2 regions of the Ruthenibacterium intestinale genome follow, and region 1 is predicted to be linked to the other one. Evidence: a T-box and tRNA genes for the amino acid it is inferred to sense, from the RefSeq annotation. Region 1 holds a T-box; the other holds one or more tRNA genes.
What was found. The T-box of region 1 lies ahead of tyrS (tyrosine--tRNA ligase). A T-box ahead of a tRNA ligase gene usually reads a tRNA of that ligase, here a tRNA-Tyr.

Region 1 (7,819 bases):
CCCTGCGCAGGAGTTGAATCTTCCCAGCGCACCGAAGCAATTTCTGCATTATTTTGAGCAGGCCGATCGTCCGCAAACACGTTTGGACCGCAATCTGGAAAACGGAATGGCAATTTCTATCGGCCGGCTTCGTCCGGATACGCAGTACGATTATAAGTTTGTTTGCCTGTCTCACAATACGTTGCGCGGCGCAGCCGGCGGCGGTGTTCTTTTAGCTGAATTGCTGGCAGCAAAAGGATATTTCGACTGAGCATTTCTCTCTTTTCAGAAAGTGAGGGGATCCTTGTGAAACCAGTTCTTTTCAAAGGATCCGGCGTTGCATTGGTCACGCCAATGCGCGAGGATGGAAGTGTAAATTTCCCTCTTCTGGAGAAACTTGTTCAATATCAGATTGCACATCACACTGATGCAATTATCGTGTGCGGAACAACCGGTGAAGCACCTACGCTGGATGATGAAGAACATTTGGCGGCAATCGCATGCGTTGTGCAGGCGGCAGAAAAACAGGTGCCTGTCATTGCAGGAACAGGTTCCAACAATACAAAGCATGCAATTGAGCTTTCCCGGGAAGCAGAAAAGCTCGGGGTGGATGGTTTTTTGCTAGTCACACCCTACTACAACAAAACGAATCAGCGTGGTCTGATCGAGCACTTTTTTACCATCGCGGACCATGTGAATCTGCCTTGCATCGTGTACAACGTTCCTTCCCGCACGGGAGTGACCATCCAACCAGAAACCTATCTGGCATTATCCAAGCATCCGGGAATCGCAGGCGCCAAAGAGGCAAGTGGAAATTTTAGTGCCATTGCGCAAACAATGATGCTTTGCGGGGATGAGCTTCCGATTTATTCCGGAAATGATGATCAGATTGTTCCTTTACTTTCCTTGGGCGGCGCGGGCGTAATTTCCGTACTCGCCAATATCGTCCCTGAGGCAGTCCATGAAATTTGCCAGACCTATTTTGAAGGAGAATGTGAACTCAGTGCGCAATTGCAAAAGCAATATCTGGAGCTGGCACAGGCTTTGTTCTGCGATGTAAACCCGATTCCTGTAAAAGCGGCATTGTCGCTTATGGGAATTCATGCGGGGCGCTGCCGCCTTCCCCTGCCCGCTCCCAATGGGAAAGATTTGGCGCGCATACGAGATGCACTTTTAAAAGCAGGTCTGCCTGTGATGCAGTGTTGTTGAAAACAGATATTCAAAAAACAGCTCTCTCTGATAACTTTACAGAGAGAGCTGTTGTGTTTTATAATTAAGAAAGGAGATTTCGACAATGCTTGACATTCTTCTGCTTGGATGCGCCGGAAAGATGGGTTCCGCTGTGGCTCAGTTGGCGCGTGAAGAAGACGCCCGTTTTTGTATCCGTGCGGGGGTAGATTGCAGACACGACGAGTATACCGGTCTTTTTCCTGTCTTTTCAAAAATAGAAGAAATTAATATCCCTGTGGACGTTGTAGTGGATTTCTCTGTTCCGGAGATATTAACGGATACAATCGCTTGGTGCAGCGAATCCGGCACGCCCTATGTTGTCGGCACGACAGGGATTTCTTCCGCGCAATGCAAAGTTCTGGAAAGCGCCTCTCGTCAAATCCCCATTTTTCAAAGTTCCAATATGTCCTTGGGAATTTATGTTTTGAATGAATTAGCTTTGTATGCGCAAAAGTTGCTGGGCGAAGAATTTGACATCGAAATCATCGAAAAGCATCACAGCCGAAAAGTAGACGCTCCCAGCGGGACCGCTCTCTCCATTGCCCGCAGTCTGCGAGAAGCCGACAGAGCCTTGTTCTTTACATACGGACGCAACGGCAAGAAGCCGCGCGCAAAAGATGAAATTGGGATTCATGCTGTCCGGGGTGGAACAATTGCCGGAGAACATGATCTTTTGTTCGCTGGTGCGGACGAAACTTTAACTCTATCACACGCAGCCACTTCCCGGATGGTATTTGCCCGAGGAGCTTTGCGTGCAGCTGAATGGCTTGTTCGCCAGCCAGCCGGAAAATACACAATGAAGGATTTGATTGGTGCATGAAAAGAAAAAAAAGCGGACGTGGACACAGTCGTCCCCTGGGAATTGCCTTTTTCGTTGCGGGCCTGCTTTTATTGACAGCATTTATTTTGTTGTACGCCTGGGAATGGATGCGGGCACCGGAAACCCAAGAGACTGCAGCCGACATGTCGGAGACGGTTGAATCAGCTGTATCATCCTCCAGTGAGCCGCCACAGCCGACGGTCACAACACTTCATGTTTCCGCTACAGGAGATAACCTGATTCATGATGGAATTTATCTCCAGGCGCGGCAGCGAGCAGGCGGCAATGGATATGACTTTGGATTGCTGTACGAGAATGTGGCATATTTTTACCAAAACTTTGATATTAACTGGATCAACCAGGAAACATTGGTGACCGATGAACTTCCCCCCTCCTCGTATCCCTGCTTCTGTACGCCGGGGGCGTTGGCTCAGGAGGCGTATGATATTGGGTTCCGTGTGTTCTCTCTTTCCAATAATCACTCTTATGATCAGGGCGCGGAAGGAATTGCTGCAACACGGCGTTTTTGGGCATCCATGCCGGATGATGTGGTAACAACCGGTTTATTTGCCGGAGAAAGTGATTACAGCAATATTCCCATTCAGGAAAAAGATGGCGTTAAAATCGCCTATCTTGCTTATACCGATTCGACCAATGGCATTCCTACTCCACAAAATGCAGAAGCAAACGTGATTTACACCAGCCAGGAAGACGTGATTCAAATGCAAATCGAACTGGCACAGACAATGGCAGATGTGGTAGTGGTTGGTGTGCATTGGGGAACGGAAAACAGCCACGTGGTCAATGATGCACAGCGGACACTTGCACAAAAAATTGCGGATTGGGGCGCTGACATCATCATTGGAACGCATCCGCATGTGGTGCAGACCATTGAAATGCTGACCAGTGCAAAAGACGGGACGCAAGTCCCTGTTGCCTACTCTCTTGGCAACTTTGTCTCTACACAAATTCAGGCCGACAATCTGATTGGTATCCTGTTGACGTTTGATATTACAAAAACGACACAACCGGATGGGACAGTATCCAGCTGTGTCATCGAAAATGTGAAGGCCATTCCGGAAGTAATGCACTACGATGCAAACTTTCAAAACGCGCGCGCTTATCTGTTCCGGGATTATACCGATGAACTTGCTGCAAGTCATGGAAACGGGTCGATGAGCCGGGCATATATTCAATCTGTTCTGGAAGAAAACATTCCGGCAGAATATCTGGTGTTGGATTAAGCTAAAAAACGGCGGAGCATGCAAGATGCTCCGCCGTTTTTTCATTACAGACTGATTTTGTGATAAACTTTTTTCCCTTTTTTGACAACAACGCCTTCAGACAACTTTTCCGCTGAGAACAGATACATTGGATCCGAAATTTTTTCTCCATCGACGGAGATTCCGCCATGCTGTACCAAACGGCGCGCCTCTCCTTTACTTGCAGTCAGTTTTGCTGCGACCATTGCGTCCAGCAGGCTGACTTTCCCGTCCACAACGAGGCTGCTCTCCAAAACAGTGGAAGGCATATGTTCCGCATCCACTTCCCCGCCAAACAAACTGCGCGCAGTATCAAGCGCTTTTTGCGCCTCTTCTTGGCTGTGAACCAAGCTGGTCAGCTCAAAGGCCAGCCGTTCTTTGGCTCGGTTGATAGAAGGTCCATCGGTCATATCGATCGCATCGATTTCAGCAACCGGCACATCTGTCAACAGCTTCAGGCAGTTTTGAACTTCGCAGTCATCGATGTTGCGCCAGTATTGAAAGAACTCATACGGGGAAGTTTTTTCCGGATCCAGCCAGACGGCGCCCTTTTCCGTTTTACCCATTTTTTTGCCTTCACGGGTCGTCAGCAGCGTAAATGTCATGCCGTAGACGTCGCGGGCATCGCAGCGACGATTCAGCTCTACGCCGCCAATGATATTGGACCACTGGTCGTTGCCGCCAAATTCCATTTTACAATCATAATTGCGGGCCAGCTGCAAAAAGTCATAACTCTGCATCAGCATATAGTTGAACTCAATAAAAGACAACCCACGTTCCAGACGCGTTTTAAAGCATTCATAGGTGAGCATTTTATTCACAGAGAAGTGGACGCCAATTTCCCGCAGGAAATCAATGTAATTCAGATTCAAAAGCCAATCTGCATTGTTCAAAAACAGCGCTTTTCCCTCAGAAACATCAATGAATTTGCTCATCTGCTTTTTAAAGCACTCAACATTATGCTGAATCTGCTCTTTCGAAAGCATTTTACGCATATCTGTTTTTCCGGTCGGATCTCCCACCATGGTGGTACCGCCGCCCAACAGAATGATGGGGCGGTGCCCGGCCTGCTGCATATGCCGCATAACAATCAGCTGCATAAAATGGCCTACGTGCAAGCTGTCGGCCGTCGCATCAAAACCCGTGTAAAACGTGATTTTTTCCCGGCCCAGCAAATCGCGGACGGCCTCTTCATCCGTGACCTGAGCGATCAAACCGCGCTCCCGAAACAAATCAAATACATTTTCCATTCAAAATTTCCTCCTTGTCCTATGCGGCAAAGAACGAAAAAACGCCCTCTGCCAATCGAAATTGGCAGAGGGCGAAAACTCGCGGTACCACCTCTGTTTACCAGCTTTTCACAAAACTGGCCTCTGCGTGTCCCATGAACACGACCACGCTTTAACGGGCGCACCCGTCAGCATTTACTCCTGTTTGTTTCAATGCCGCTGCTCGGAGATGTATTCGCTGTGCTTCCCGCTTCCCTTTGCACCAACCAGGGCTTCTCTTGACCGTTTCACACAGGTACTCTTTCCCGTCATCGCATTTTACAACATTTAGTCTACCATGAAAAAACTTTTTTGTCAATGAATTGCAGAACTCATCCCTGATGCAGATGGAGCATTTCACGCGCATTTGCCAAAGCAAGTTCTGTCAGGTTGTCACCGGAAATAATCCTGGCCAGTTCGCGCACCCGCTGTTCCTCATCCAGCGACTGAATTTCGGTAAACGTCCGATTATCATGAACTTTTTTTTGAATCAGAAGATGCTCATCGGCCAACGCGGCAATCTGCGCAGTATGCGTGATGCAGATAACCTGCCGGCCTTTGGATGTCTGTTTCAGTTTTTCGCCGATCCTTCCGGCTGCAAGACCGGAAACGCCGGTATCAATTTCATCATAAATGACCGTGCCAATTTCATCTTTATCCGCAAGAGCGCTTTTGACCGCCAGAAGAATACGGGAAAGCTCTCCGCCAGAAGCAATTTTGGCCAGCGGCTTTGGATCTTCGCCGGCATTGGTAGAGATGTAAAATTCGATTTGGTCTTGGCCCAGAGACGCCAGAGGGCCTTTTTTGTAGTTGAGGGCAAACCGAATGCCCGGCATATTCAAAAACGTAAGGGCCTGTGTGATTTGCTCATTAAAACGCTGAAAAGCATCCTGACGTGTTTGTGTGAGAAGGTCAGCCAAACGTTTCGCCTCTTCATACAAGTCTGACTGCTGCTGATAAAGCTCGTCCAATTGCTGTGTACTTGTCTCCATGGAAGAAAGTTCTGCCCGAGCCTGTTCTCCATAGTCGAGAATTTCTTCAATGCTCTGGCCATATTTTTGCTTGAGTCGGTAAATCAGGTCCAAACGATCTTCCACTTCGTCCAGTTCACGCGGATCAAAATCCATCCGTCCCAGCAAATCTGCAATATCGCTGGCAGCATCCTTGGCCATATAATACAGCTCATTCAGTTTTTCACCGACAGATGACAGCTCTGCACCAATATTCTGGATACTGTCAACTGCTACCGAAGCACTTCCAAGCATTTCCGTAGCGCCCGGTTCTTCTTCTGCACCGTCCAGCGCGTGGTAAGCCAATGTGAGCTGTTCTGTAATTTTTTGCGCATGCCGAATCAAATCACGCCGCTGCTGCAGTTCTTCTTCCTCCCCTGGCAGCAACTGGGCCATTTCTATCTCATCACATTGAAAGCGAAGAAGTTCCATTCGTTTTTCTTTTTCTTCTTCGTTCATCGTCAATGCGTCAATTTTCTTCTTGACTTTGCATAACTGCCGATAGACCTGATAATATGCCTCATGTTGTTTCTGATTTTGAGCAAATGCATCCAAAACGCCTAAGTGCGTCGAGGGGTCCATCAGGCTTTGGTTGTCGTGCTGTCCGTGAATGGCGATCAAACCAGAACACAGAGAACGTACAACAGCCGCTGTTGCAGGCATTCCGTTTACGCGACATACACTTTTTCCGTCCGCGCTGATCTCTCGATATAAAAGCAGTTCGTCCTCTATCTCATAGCCGGCCTGCTCAATCTGATGCTGCACTTTTTCAGGAATCTGACGAAAAGTGGCCCAAATCCTGGCCTTTGGCGTATGGGTACGAACCAATTCACGGGAGGTTCGATTTCCCAGAATCGCATTGATGGAGTCGATCAGAATGGATTTACCTGCGCCGGTTTCGCCGGACAACACGTTCAGACCGCTGCCAAAATGCACAGCGGCCTTTTCAATGACTGCGACATTCTCAATTTTCAGTTCACACAGCATAATGTTCTCCGTTGGTTATCAGTGCGGAATGTATTTGGCAAGTTCTTCGCAAAGCTGCGCCGCCGTTTTTTCCTCCCGCATCAAAACAATAAATGTGTCGTCACCGGAAAGTGTCCCTACTACCCCATTCCATACCATGGCGTCAAACACTTCACAGGCGGCATTGGCCATTCCAGTATAACATTTAACCATCACAATATGGCCGGCATAATCTACCCGCAGAACGGACTCCCGGAAAATCGTCTCGAACCGGCTGGGAGAATGCGCCGACCGCCCTGCGCCGGAAGCAGCTACATAGCGATAGCCGCCATTGCCGGTTGCTATTTTGACAAGACCCAACTCGCGAATATCCCGTGAAACCGTAGCTTGTGTTACATCAAAGCCGCTCTCACGCAGATGGCTCAGCAGCTGTTCCTGCTTATCGATAGGATGCTGCTCGATCAGTTCTAAAATTTTGCTGTGGCGCGCATTTTTCATTCCATTACCGTCCTTTCAATTTTTTATCGATCGCCTCGAACTGGTCGGCTTCATTGAAGCAAATCAAAGAAATCGAACGGTCAGAGAGCGAAACTGACACGATATCGTCGTGAAAAATCGCTTCCTCCTGTAACCCGTCACAACTCAAAAGTGCCAGTTCCTGCGTAGGAGACATCACCTGAATCCGCAATTTGCGTTCCGCCGAAAAGACCATCGGCGGACTATGCATGCTGTGAGCACAGATGGGCGTAACCACAAGGCCGGAAATTCTCGCATCCAATACAGGCCCACCGGCCGAGAGAGAATACGCCGTTGAACCGGTGGGAGTCGCAACTACAACGCCATCTCCCTGATAGTGGTTTACCAAAATTTCATCACACCAGATCCGCACATCCACGGTTTGGGCAATTCCTTTTTTGAAAACCACCAAGTCGTTCAATGCGTACTGGCAAAAAGAATTTTTTCCCTGCACATCTACAGCCAGAAGTCTTCTTTTATCCAGCGTATAATCTCCGCGCACAAGGCGCTCCAACTTGTCTGCAAGTTCGTTTTCTTCCACAGTGGCCAAAAAGCCCATCCGACCTAAATTGATTCCGAAGAGAGGCTTTTCAAACCCAAGGCTTTGCCGTGCAATATGTAGAATTGTTCCGTCGCCGCCAATGGTAATAATAACGTCGCAAGCGGAAATCGCCTCATCCTGCTGTAAAAAAGAAAGGTCTGTTGTCTGCGTAAAAAACGGCTGCGCTTTTTTATCCAAAATTACCGAGACACCCAGCTTTTGAAACA
Region 2 (4,972 bases), on a different contig from region 1:
GTTAGCCCCTTTCTCATAATGCTCCCGGATGATCATTTCGATGAATTTGCTCATCGTACTTTCCGTTTCCCTGATTTCCTCGCTGATTTGGTTATGCAGATCCAGCGGGATTTTGCAGGTTACGCCCTTTGTTTCCACGCCTATCGCTCCTTTTTTCGTTCTTTCCCTTTCGGGCAACACAAGCATACTGCAACCCGCCGGATAAAGCTATTACCAAGACCAACAACCTTTCAGTCAAAGCAGGCTCGACAAACGTCACAACCAATAAAGGCTATGTGGGGGTTATTCTTCTCTCAACAGGGAACCAAGGAAGCCCATCATCTCCTTCGGAATGGCTTCTTCCTGCTGTGGTATGGGCTGGGAAGGCACAGCTTTGAGTTCTTCCCGCAGTACCCGGCGCAGAATTGTTTCCAGTTCTTCTCGCTGGGCATTTTCCAGAATCACCTGTACCAGAAAGGCGTTTTTCTGGCCTTCCGGCACAGTCTGCAGAATTTCCCATGCTCTGCGATGTTCTTCATTCTGGAGGTTGGGGCGGAACATAAATAGGGGCCTGCTCATGCCTTGCCCACACCGCCCGAAAACTGCCCCAAAATCCTCTCGAACCCTTCAGCGTTTACCTTGTCGTCTATCAGGGCAAAAACCCGACACAGGCTGTCCTGTTCGCTCACGTTGCCCTTGACTACCGATGCGCCGCCGCCCAGCATCACCACCGGGATGGCTTTCAGGTCAAACCCTGATTCCATAGCTGCCGAAAGAAGGCTCTCTTTGTAAAGCCGCCCTTGTTTCTGGATAATGTTTCGGGCGTCCTCATCCATACTGCAGGGCTTTCCTGTCAGAACACGCTCCACCTGAGCGTCGGTCACAGACAGCCCGGTATCCCGGCGGACCTGTTCTTTCGTTTCATCAATGCAGCGGATCATACCGAGTTCCAGACTTCGGCAGGTAGCCGCATTGGGAACACCATTATCCAGCCGCATCAGATCAACAGTCCAGCCGCCGATGTCCATGAGAAGAACAGAAGGCTCATTCTGGATGAGTTCCGAATGCAGAGCAATGGCGGAATAGCCTTGTGGGAACAGTTTCACATCCTCGATGGTGATTTTGTAGGCAATTCCTTCAAACTTGAAGCACACCGGCTGGGAAGAACGCAGAAGGTATTCTCGGAAGGGCTTTTTCTCCCGGCCAAATCCGGCCAAAGGCAGCCCGGCGGCAATGCGCACCGAACACTCCGTTTTTCCACCTCGCTGTTTGATTTCCTTGGCGATGGCTGCAAGAGTAAGCAGGTAGTAATTGTCGTTTTCCATTTTGTTACGCAGGATCGGCTGTCTGCCGGTTCCGCAGACATAAAACTTCCCGCCGAATTCCAGTGTGTTTTGCAAGGTGTAGGGTTCATGGGAATACTCTGCAATACCGGCTGGGAAAGAAAAATGCCGGGTTTTGATTGCGTAATAGCCATGGTCGATGCCAATGTTCATGGTTTTACTCATCCTTTCTTGTTGGTTGTTGAAAACTTGAGGTTCTTGCTGAGTTAGAGCTTAGAGTTATCTTGTTCTTTCCCAGCTGGTAAAGTATTAGGGGGGAGAGTGTGAGAGGGGGGAAAAGCGGAAAACCGCCCCGGCCATTCAGCCGGAGCGGTTCTAAAAAAGGGCGCACTACCCCCTTGTATCTTGAGGGCTTGAAATTGGCCCATTTGGGGCTTTCGTCAATCTATCTATATATCTGCCGAAAACTTTTACAGTTCCGACAACGGGAAAAAAGAGTGGTAAACGCAAAAAAGCGGAGTTCCCAGCCTGAAAAATCAGGTGAAAACTCCGCTTAGCTTTGCAGATATCTCTAAAAACGGGGATGACAGTAATGGGACACCAATCCTTTTTTGAAACGGAAAAAAGCCCGCAAACCCGCATGAATACTAAGAAAAATGTGCCTGACAGTAAAATCAGGCACATAATCTGGTGGGAGAGGATGGATTCGAACCATCGAAGCGAAGACGCAACAGATTTACAGTCTGCCCCCATTGGCCACTCGGGAACTCTCCCATATTCTTTTTTCAGGCGGCTCTCTCAAAAAGAGTGCTTAATTATAATAACAGGCGCCGGGACTTTTGTCAACCCTTTCTTGCAAAAGTTTCCCCCCTTTTTGTCCTGCCCCGGAGCACACAGGTGCATTCTGCGCGAAAGTGCGGTACCATGCTCCTTGGAATCCTTCCGGGAAGAGGTGGAAAACAATGTACCAATACCAAACTTTGGAGCACACTTCTTATGAGCAGATCGCAGAGTGCTTTCGCGCGGCGTTTTCGGACTATTATTTTTCGGCCGATTTGAGCGCGGCACAGCTGCAAAAACGTCTGGAAATGAGCGGCGTCGACCTTGCCCAGTCCTACGGCGCGTTTCAAAACGGGCGGCTGGTGGGGTTCCTTTTCAATACAAGAAGCGTTTACAACGGCCAGAACGCGGTGTTCGACGCGGGCACCGGGGTGGTGCCGGAGCACCGGGGAAAACAGGTGTTCACCCGTTTGTTTCAGTTTGCCGAACAGCAGCTGGCCCGGCAGAACGTGCAGGCCTACTATCTGGAAGTACTGCAGCAGAACCGGCGGGCCATCCGGCTGTACCAAAGGCTGGGTTTTTCCACGCGGCGGGAATACGTCGTTTTCAAAGGGGACGGGCAGGCGGCGCAGACCCTGCCGTTTCCGGTGCAGGAGCAGGAATTTTCGCAATTTGAGGTCCCGGCCGCGAACTGCCGGTGTGTGGACCCGTGCTTTGAACATACAACGCCGGTTCTGAAGCGGACGCCGCAGCTTTACCGCGTGTGGTACCGGCAGGCGCAGGACGGCATTGCCGCTTTCTGTGTCTTTGAACAGGAGAGCGGGGCGGTGGTCCAGATGGGATACAGGGACCTTTCGGCACTGGGGCAGATTTTTCAGGACCTGGTGTCAAAGTTCCCCGCGGTCATCGTCAAAAATGTGGACACTTCCTACCCGGAAGTGCTGGAATTGCTTCGTTCTCTCCGCTTTCAGGAAGTTGCCAGACAGTATGAAATGAGCAGGGAGCTGCAGGCATAAGAAAAAGCCCGGGCAAAAACCCGGGCTTTTGGAGCTGGTGGACGGATTCGAACCCCCGACCTGCTGATTACAAATCAGCTGCTCTACCAGCTGAGCTACACCAGCACCTTAACAGGACACTGTATTAGTATATCGGCTATCAGCAAAAAAATCAAGCTTTTTTTGAACCTTTCTTGAAAGCGGCGCGGGATTTCGCTATGATAGAATACAGCGGATATTTAAAAAAGGAGCACTGACATGGAAAAAGCGACTGTTTACTTTACCGATATGCGCGCCCGCCCGGGCCTGAACCTTCAGCAGAAGCTGGAAAAGCTGATGCGCCGGGCCGGCATCGAGCAGATCGATTTTCAGGACAAATTCACTGCCATCAAAATTCACTTCGGCGAGCCGGGCAACCTGTCCTACCTGCGCCCCAACTTTGCCAAAACCGTGGCCGACGTGGTGGAAAGCCTGGGCGGAAAGCCCTTCCTGACCGATTGCAACACCCTGTATGTGGGCCGGCGCAAAAACGCGCTGGATCACATGGACGCCGCGTATGAAAACGGGTTTTCGCCCTTCTCCACCGGCTGCCATGTGATCATTGCCGACGGCCTGAAGGGCACCGACGAGGTGGAGGTCCCCGTGCAGGGCGGCGAGTATGTGAAAAGCGCCAAGATCGGCCGGGCCGTGATGGACGCGGATGTGTTCATCTCGCTGGCACATTTCAAGGGCCATGAGAGCACCGGTTTCGGCGGCGCCATCAAGAACGTGGGCATGGGCTGCGGCTCCCGCGCGGGCAAGATGGAAATGCACTGCGGCGGAAAGCCCAGCGTGGACCAGGAGCTGTGCCGCGGCTGCCACATGTGCGCCCGCAACTGCGCCCATGACGCCATCTCTTTTGACGAAAACCGCAAAGCTTCCATCGACCACAACAAGTGCGTGGGCTGCGGCCGGTGCATCGGCGCATGCAACTTTGACGCCATCGCCAACAACAACTACCACGCCAACGACGAATTGAACTGCAAAATGGCCGAGTACGCCAAAGCGGTGGTGGACGGCCGCCCCGCCTTCTACGTCAACATCGTCAACCAGGTGTCGCCCAACTGCGACTGCCACGGCGAAAACGACGCGGCCATCATTCCGGACGTGGGCATGTTCGCCAGCTTCGACCCGGTGGCGCTGGACGTGGCCTGTGCCGATGCCTGCAACCGGATGCCCGTTCTGCCCGGCAGCCAGCTGTACGAAAATCTGCACCGGGAGGGCGCCTGCGATCTGCACGACCACTTCTGCAACAGCGCACCCGACACCAACTGGAAAAGTTGTGTGGAGCACGGCGAGAAAATCGGCCTGGGCACCCGCAGCTATGAGCTGGTCACCGTTCGCTGAATTTCTGCACGGTCCCTGTTTCGGGGACCGTGTTTTTTAAATTGATTGTAAACCTAAAAATATTTTATAGTTGACAATTGGCGCGCGGGCCGTATAATAAGAGAAGAATCCGCAGAGGAGAGAGGGACATGAGCACCAAAGAAGAGATTTTGAGCCTGCTGGAGACCCATCGGGAGCAGGCGTTTTCCGGTCAGGCGCTGGCCGACCGGCTGGGGATCTCCCGGGCGGCGGTGTGGAAGGCCGTCAAGGAACTGCAGAAGCAGGGGCATAGCATCGAGGCAGTGCCCAACAAGGGCTATACCATGCGCAGTACCAGCGAGGTGCTGTCGGAGCAGGGGGTGCGGCCGTATCTGACCCGGCCGGTGCCCCGGCTGGTGGTGGAGCGGGAAGTGGTCTCCACCAACCTGACCGCCAAGGAGCTGGCCGCCCAGGGCGCGCCCCACGGCACCCTGGTGGTGGCCGACGCGCAGACCGGCGGCCGCGGCCGAAGAGGGCGCAGCTTCTCCTCGCCCCCGGGCACCGGGCTGTATCTGACCATGCTGCTGCGCA

Region 2: it has a tRNA-Tyr gene. The T-box ahead of tyrS (tyrosine--tRNA ligase) is inferred to sense a tRNA for this amino acid. The anticodon was not compared.

The regions. Positions count from the first base shown of each region.
Region 1 covers NZ_JBBMFA010000095.1:58,846-66,664, reverse strand. Annotated here, with positions in the region: gene asd (aspartate-semialdehyde dehydrogenase) at 1-250, shown strand, start outside; gene dapA (4-hydroxy-tetrahydrodipicolinate synthase) at 286-1,188, shown strand; gene dapB (4-hydroxy-tetrahydrodipicolinate reductase) at 1,274-2,029, shown strand; gene WMO24_RS09955 (CapA family protein) at 2,026-3,273, shown strand; gene tyrS (tyrosine--tRNA ligase) at 3,318-4,541, opposite strand; T-box leader at 4,606-4,841, opposite strand; gene recN (DNA repair protein RecN) at 4,892-6,556, opposite strand; gene WMO24_RS09940 (arginine repressor) at 6,575-7,033, opposite strand; gene WMO24_RS09935 (NAD(+)/NADH kinase) at 7,038-7,819, opposite strand, start outside.
Region 2 covers NZ_JBBMFA010000090.1:78,711-83,682, forward strand. Annotated here, with positions in the region: gene WMO24_RS08520 (hypothetical protein) at 1-138, opposite strand, end outside; gene WMO24_RS08525 (plasmid segregation centromere-binding protein ParR) at 283-540, opposite strand; gene WMO24_RS08530 (ParM/StbA family protein) at 555-1,487, opposite strand; tRNA gene WMO24_RS08535 (tRNA-Tyr) at 1,951-2,036, opposite strand; gene WMO24_RS08540 (GNAT family N-acetyltransferase) at 2,225-3,058, shown strand; tRNA gene WMO24_RS08545 (tRNA-Thr) at 3,088-3,163, opposite strand; gene WMO24_RS08550 (DUF362 domain-containing protein) at 3,296-4,423, shown strand; gene WMO24_RS08555 (biotin--[acetyl-CoA-carboxylase] ligase) at 4,552-4,972, shown strand, end outside.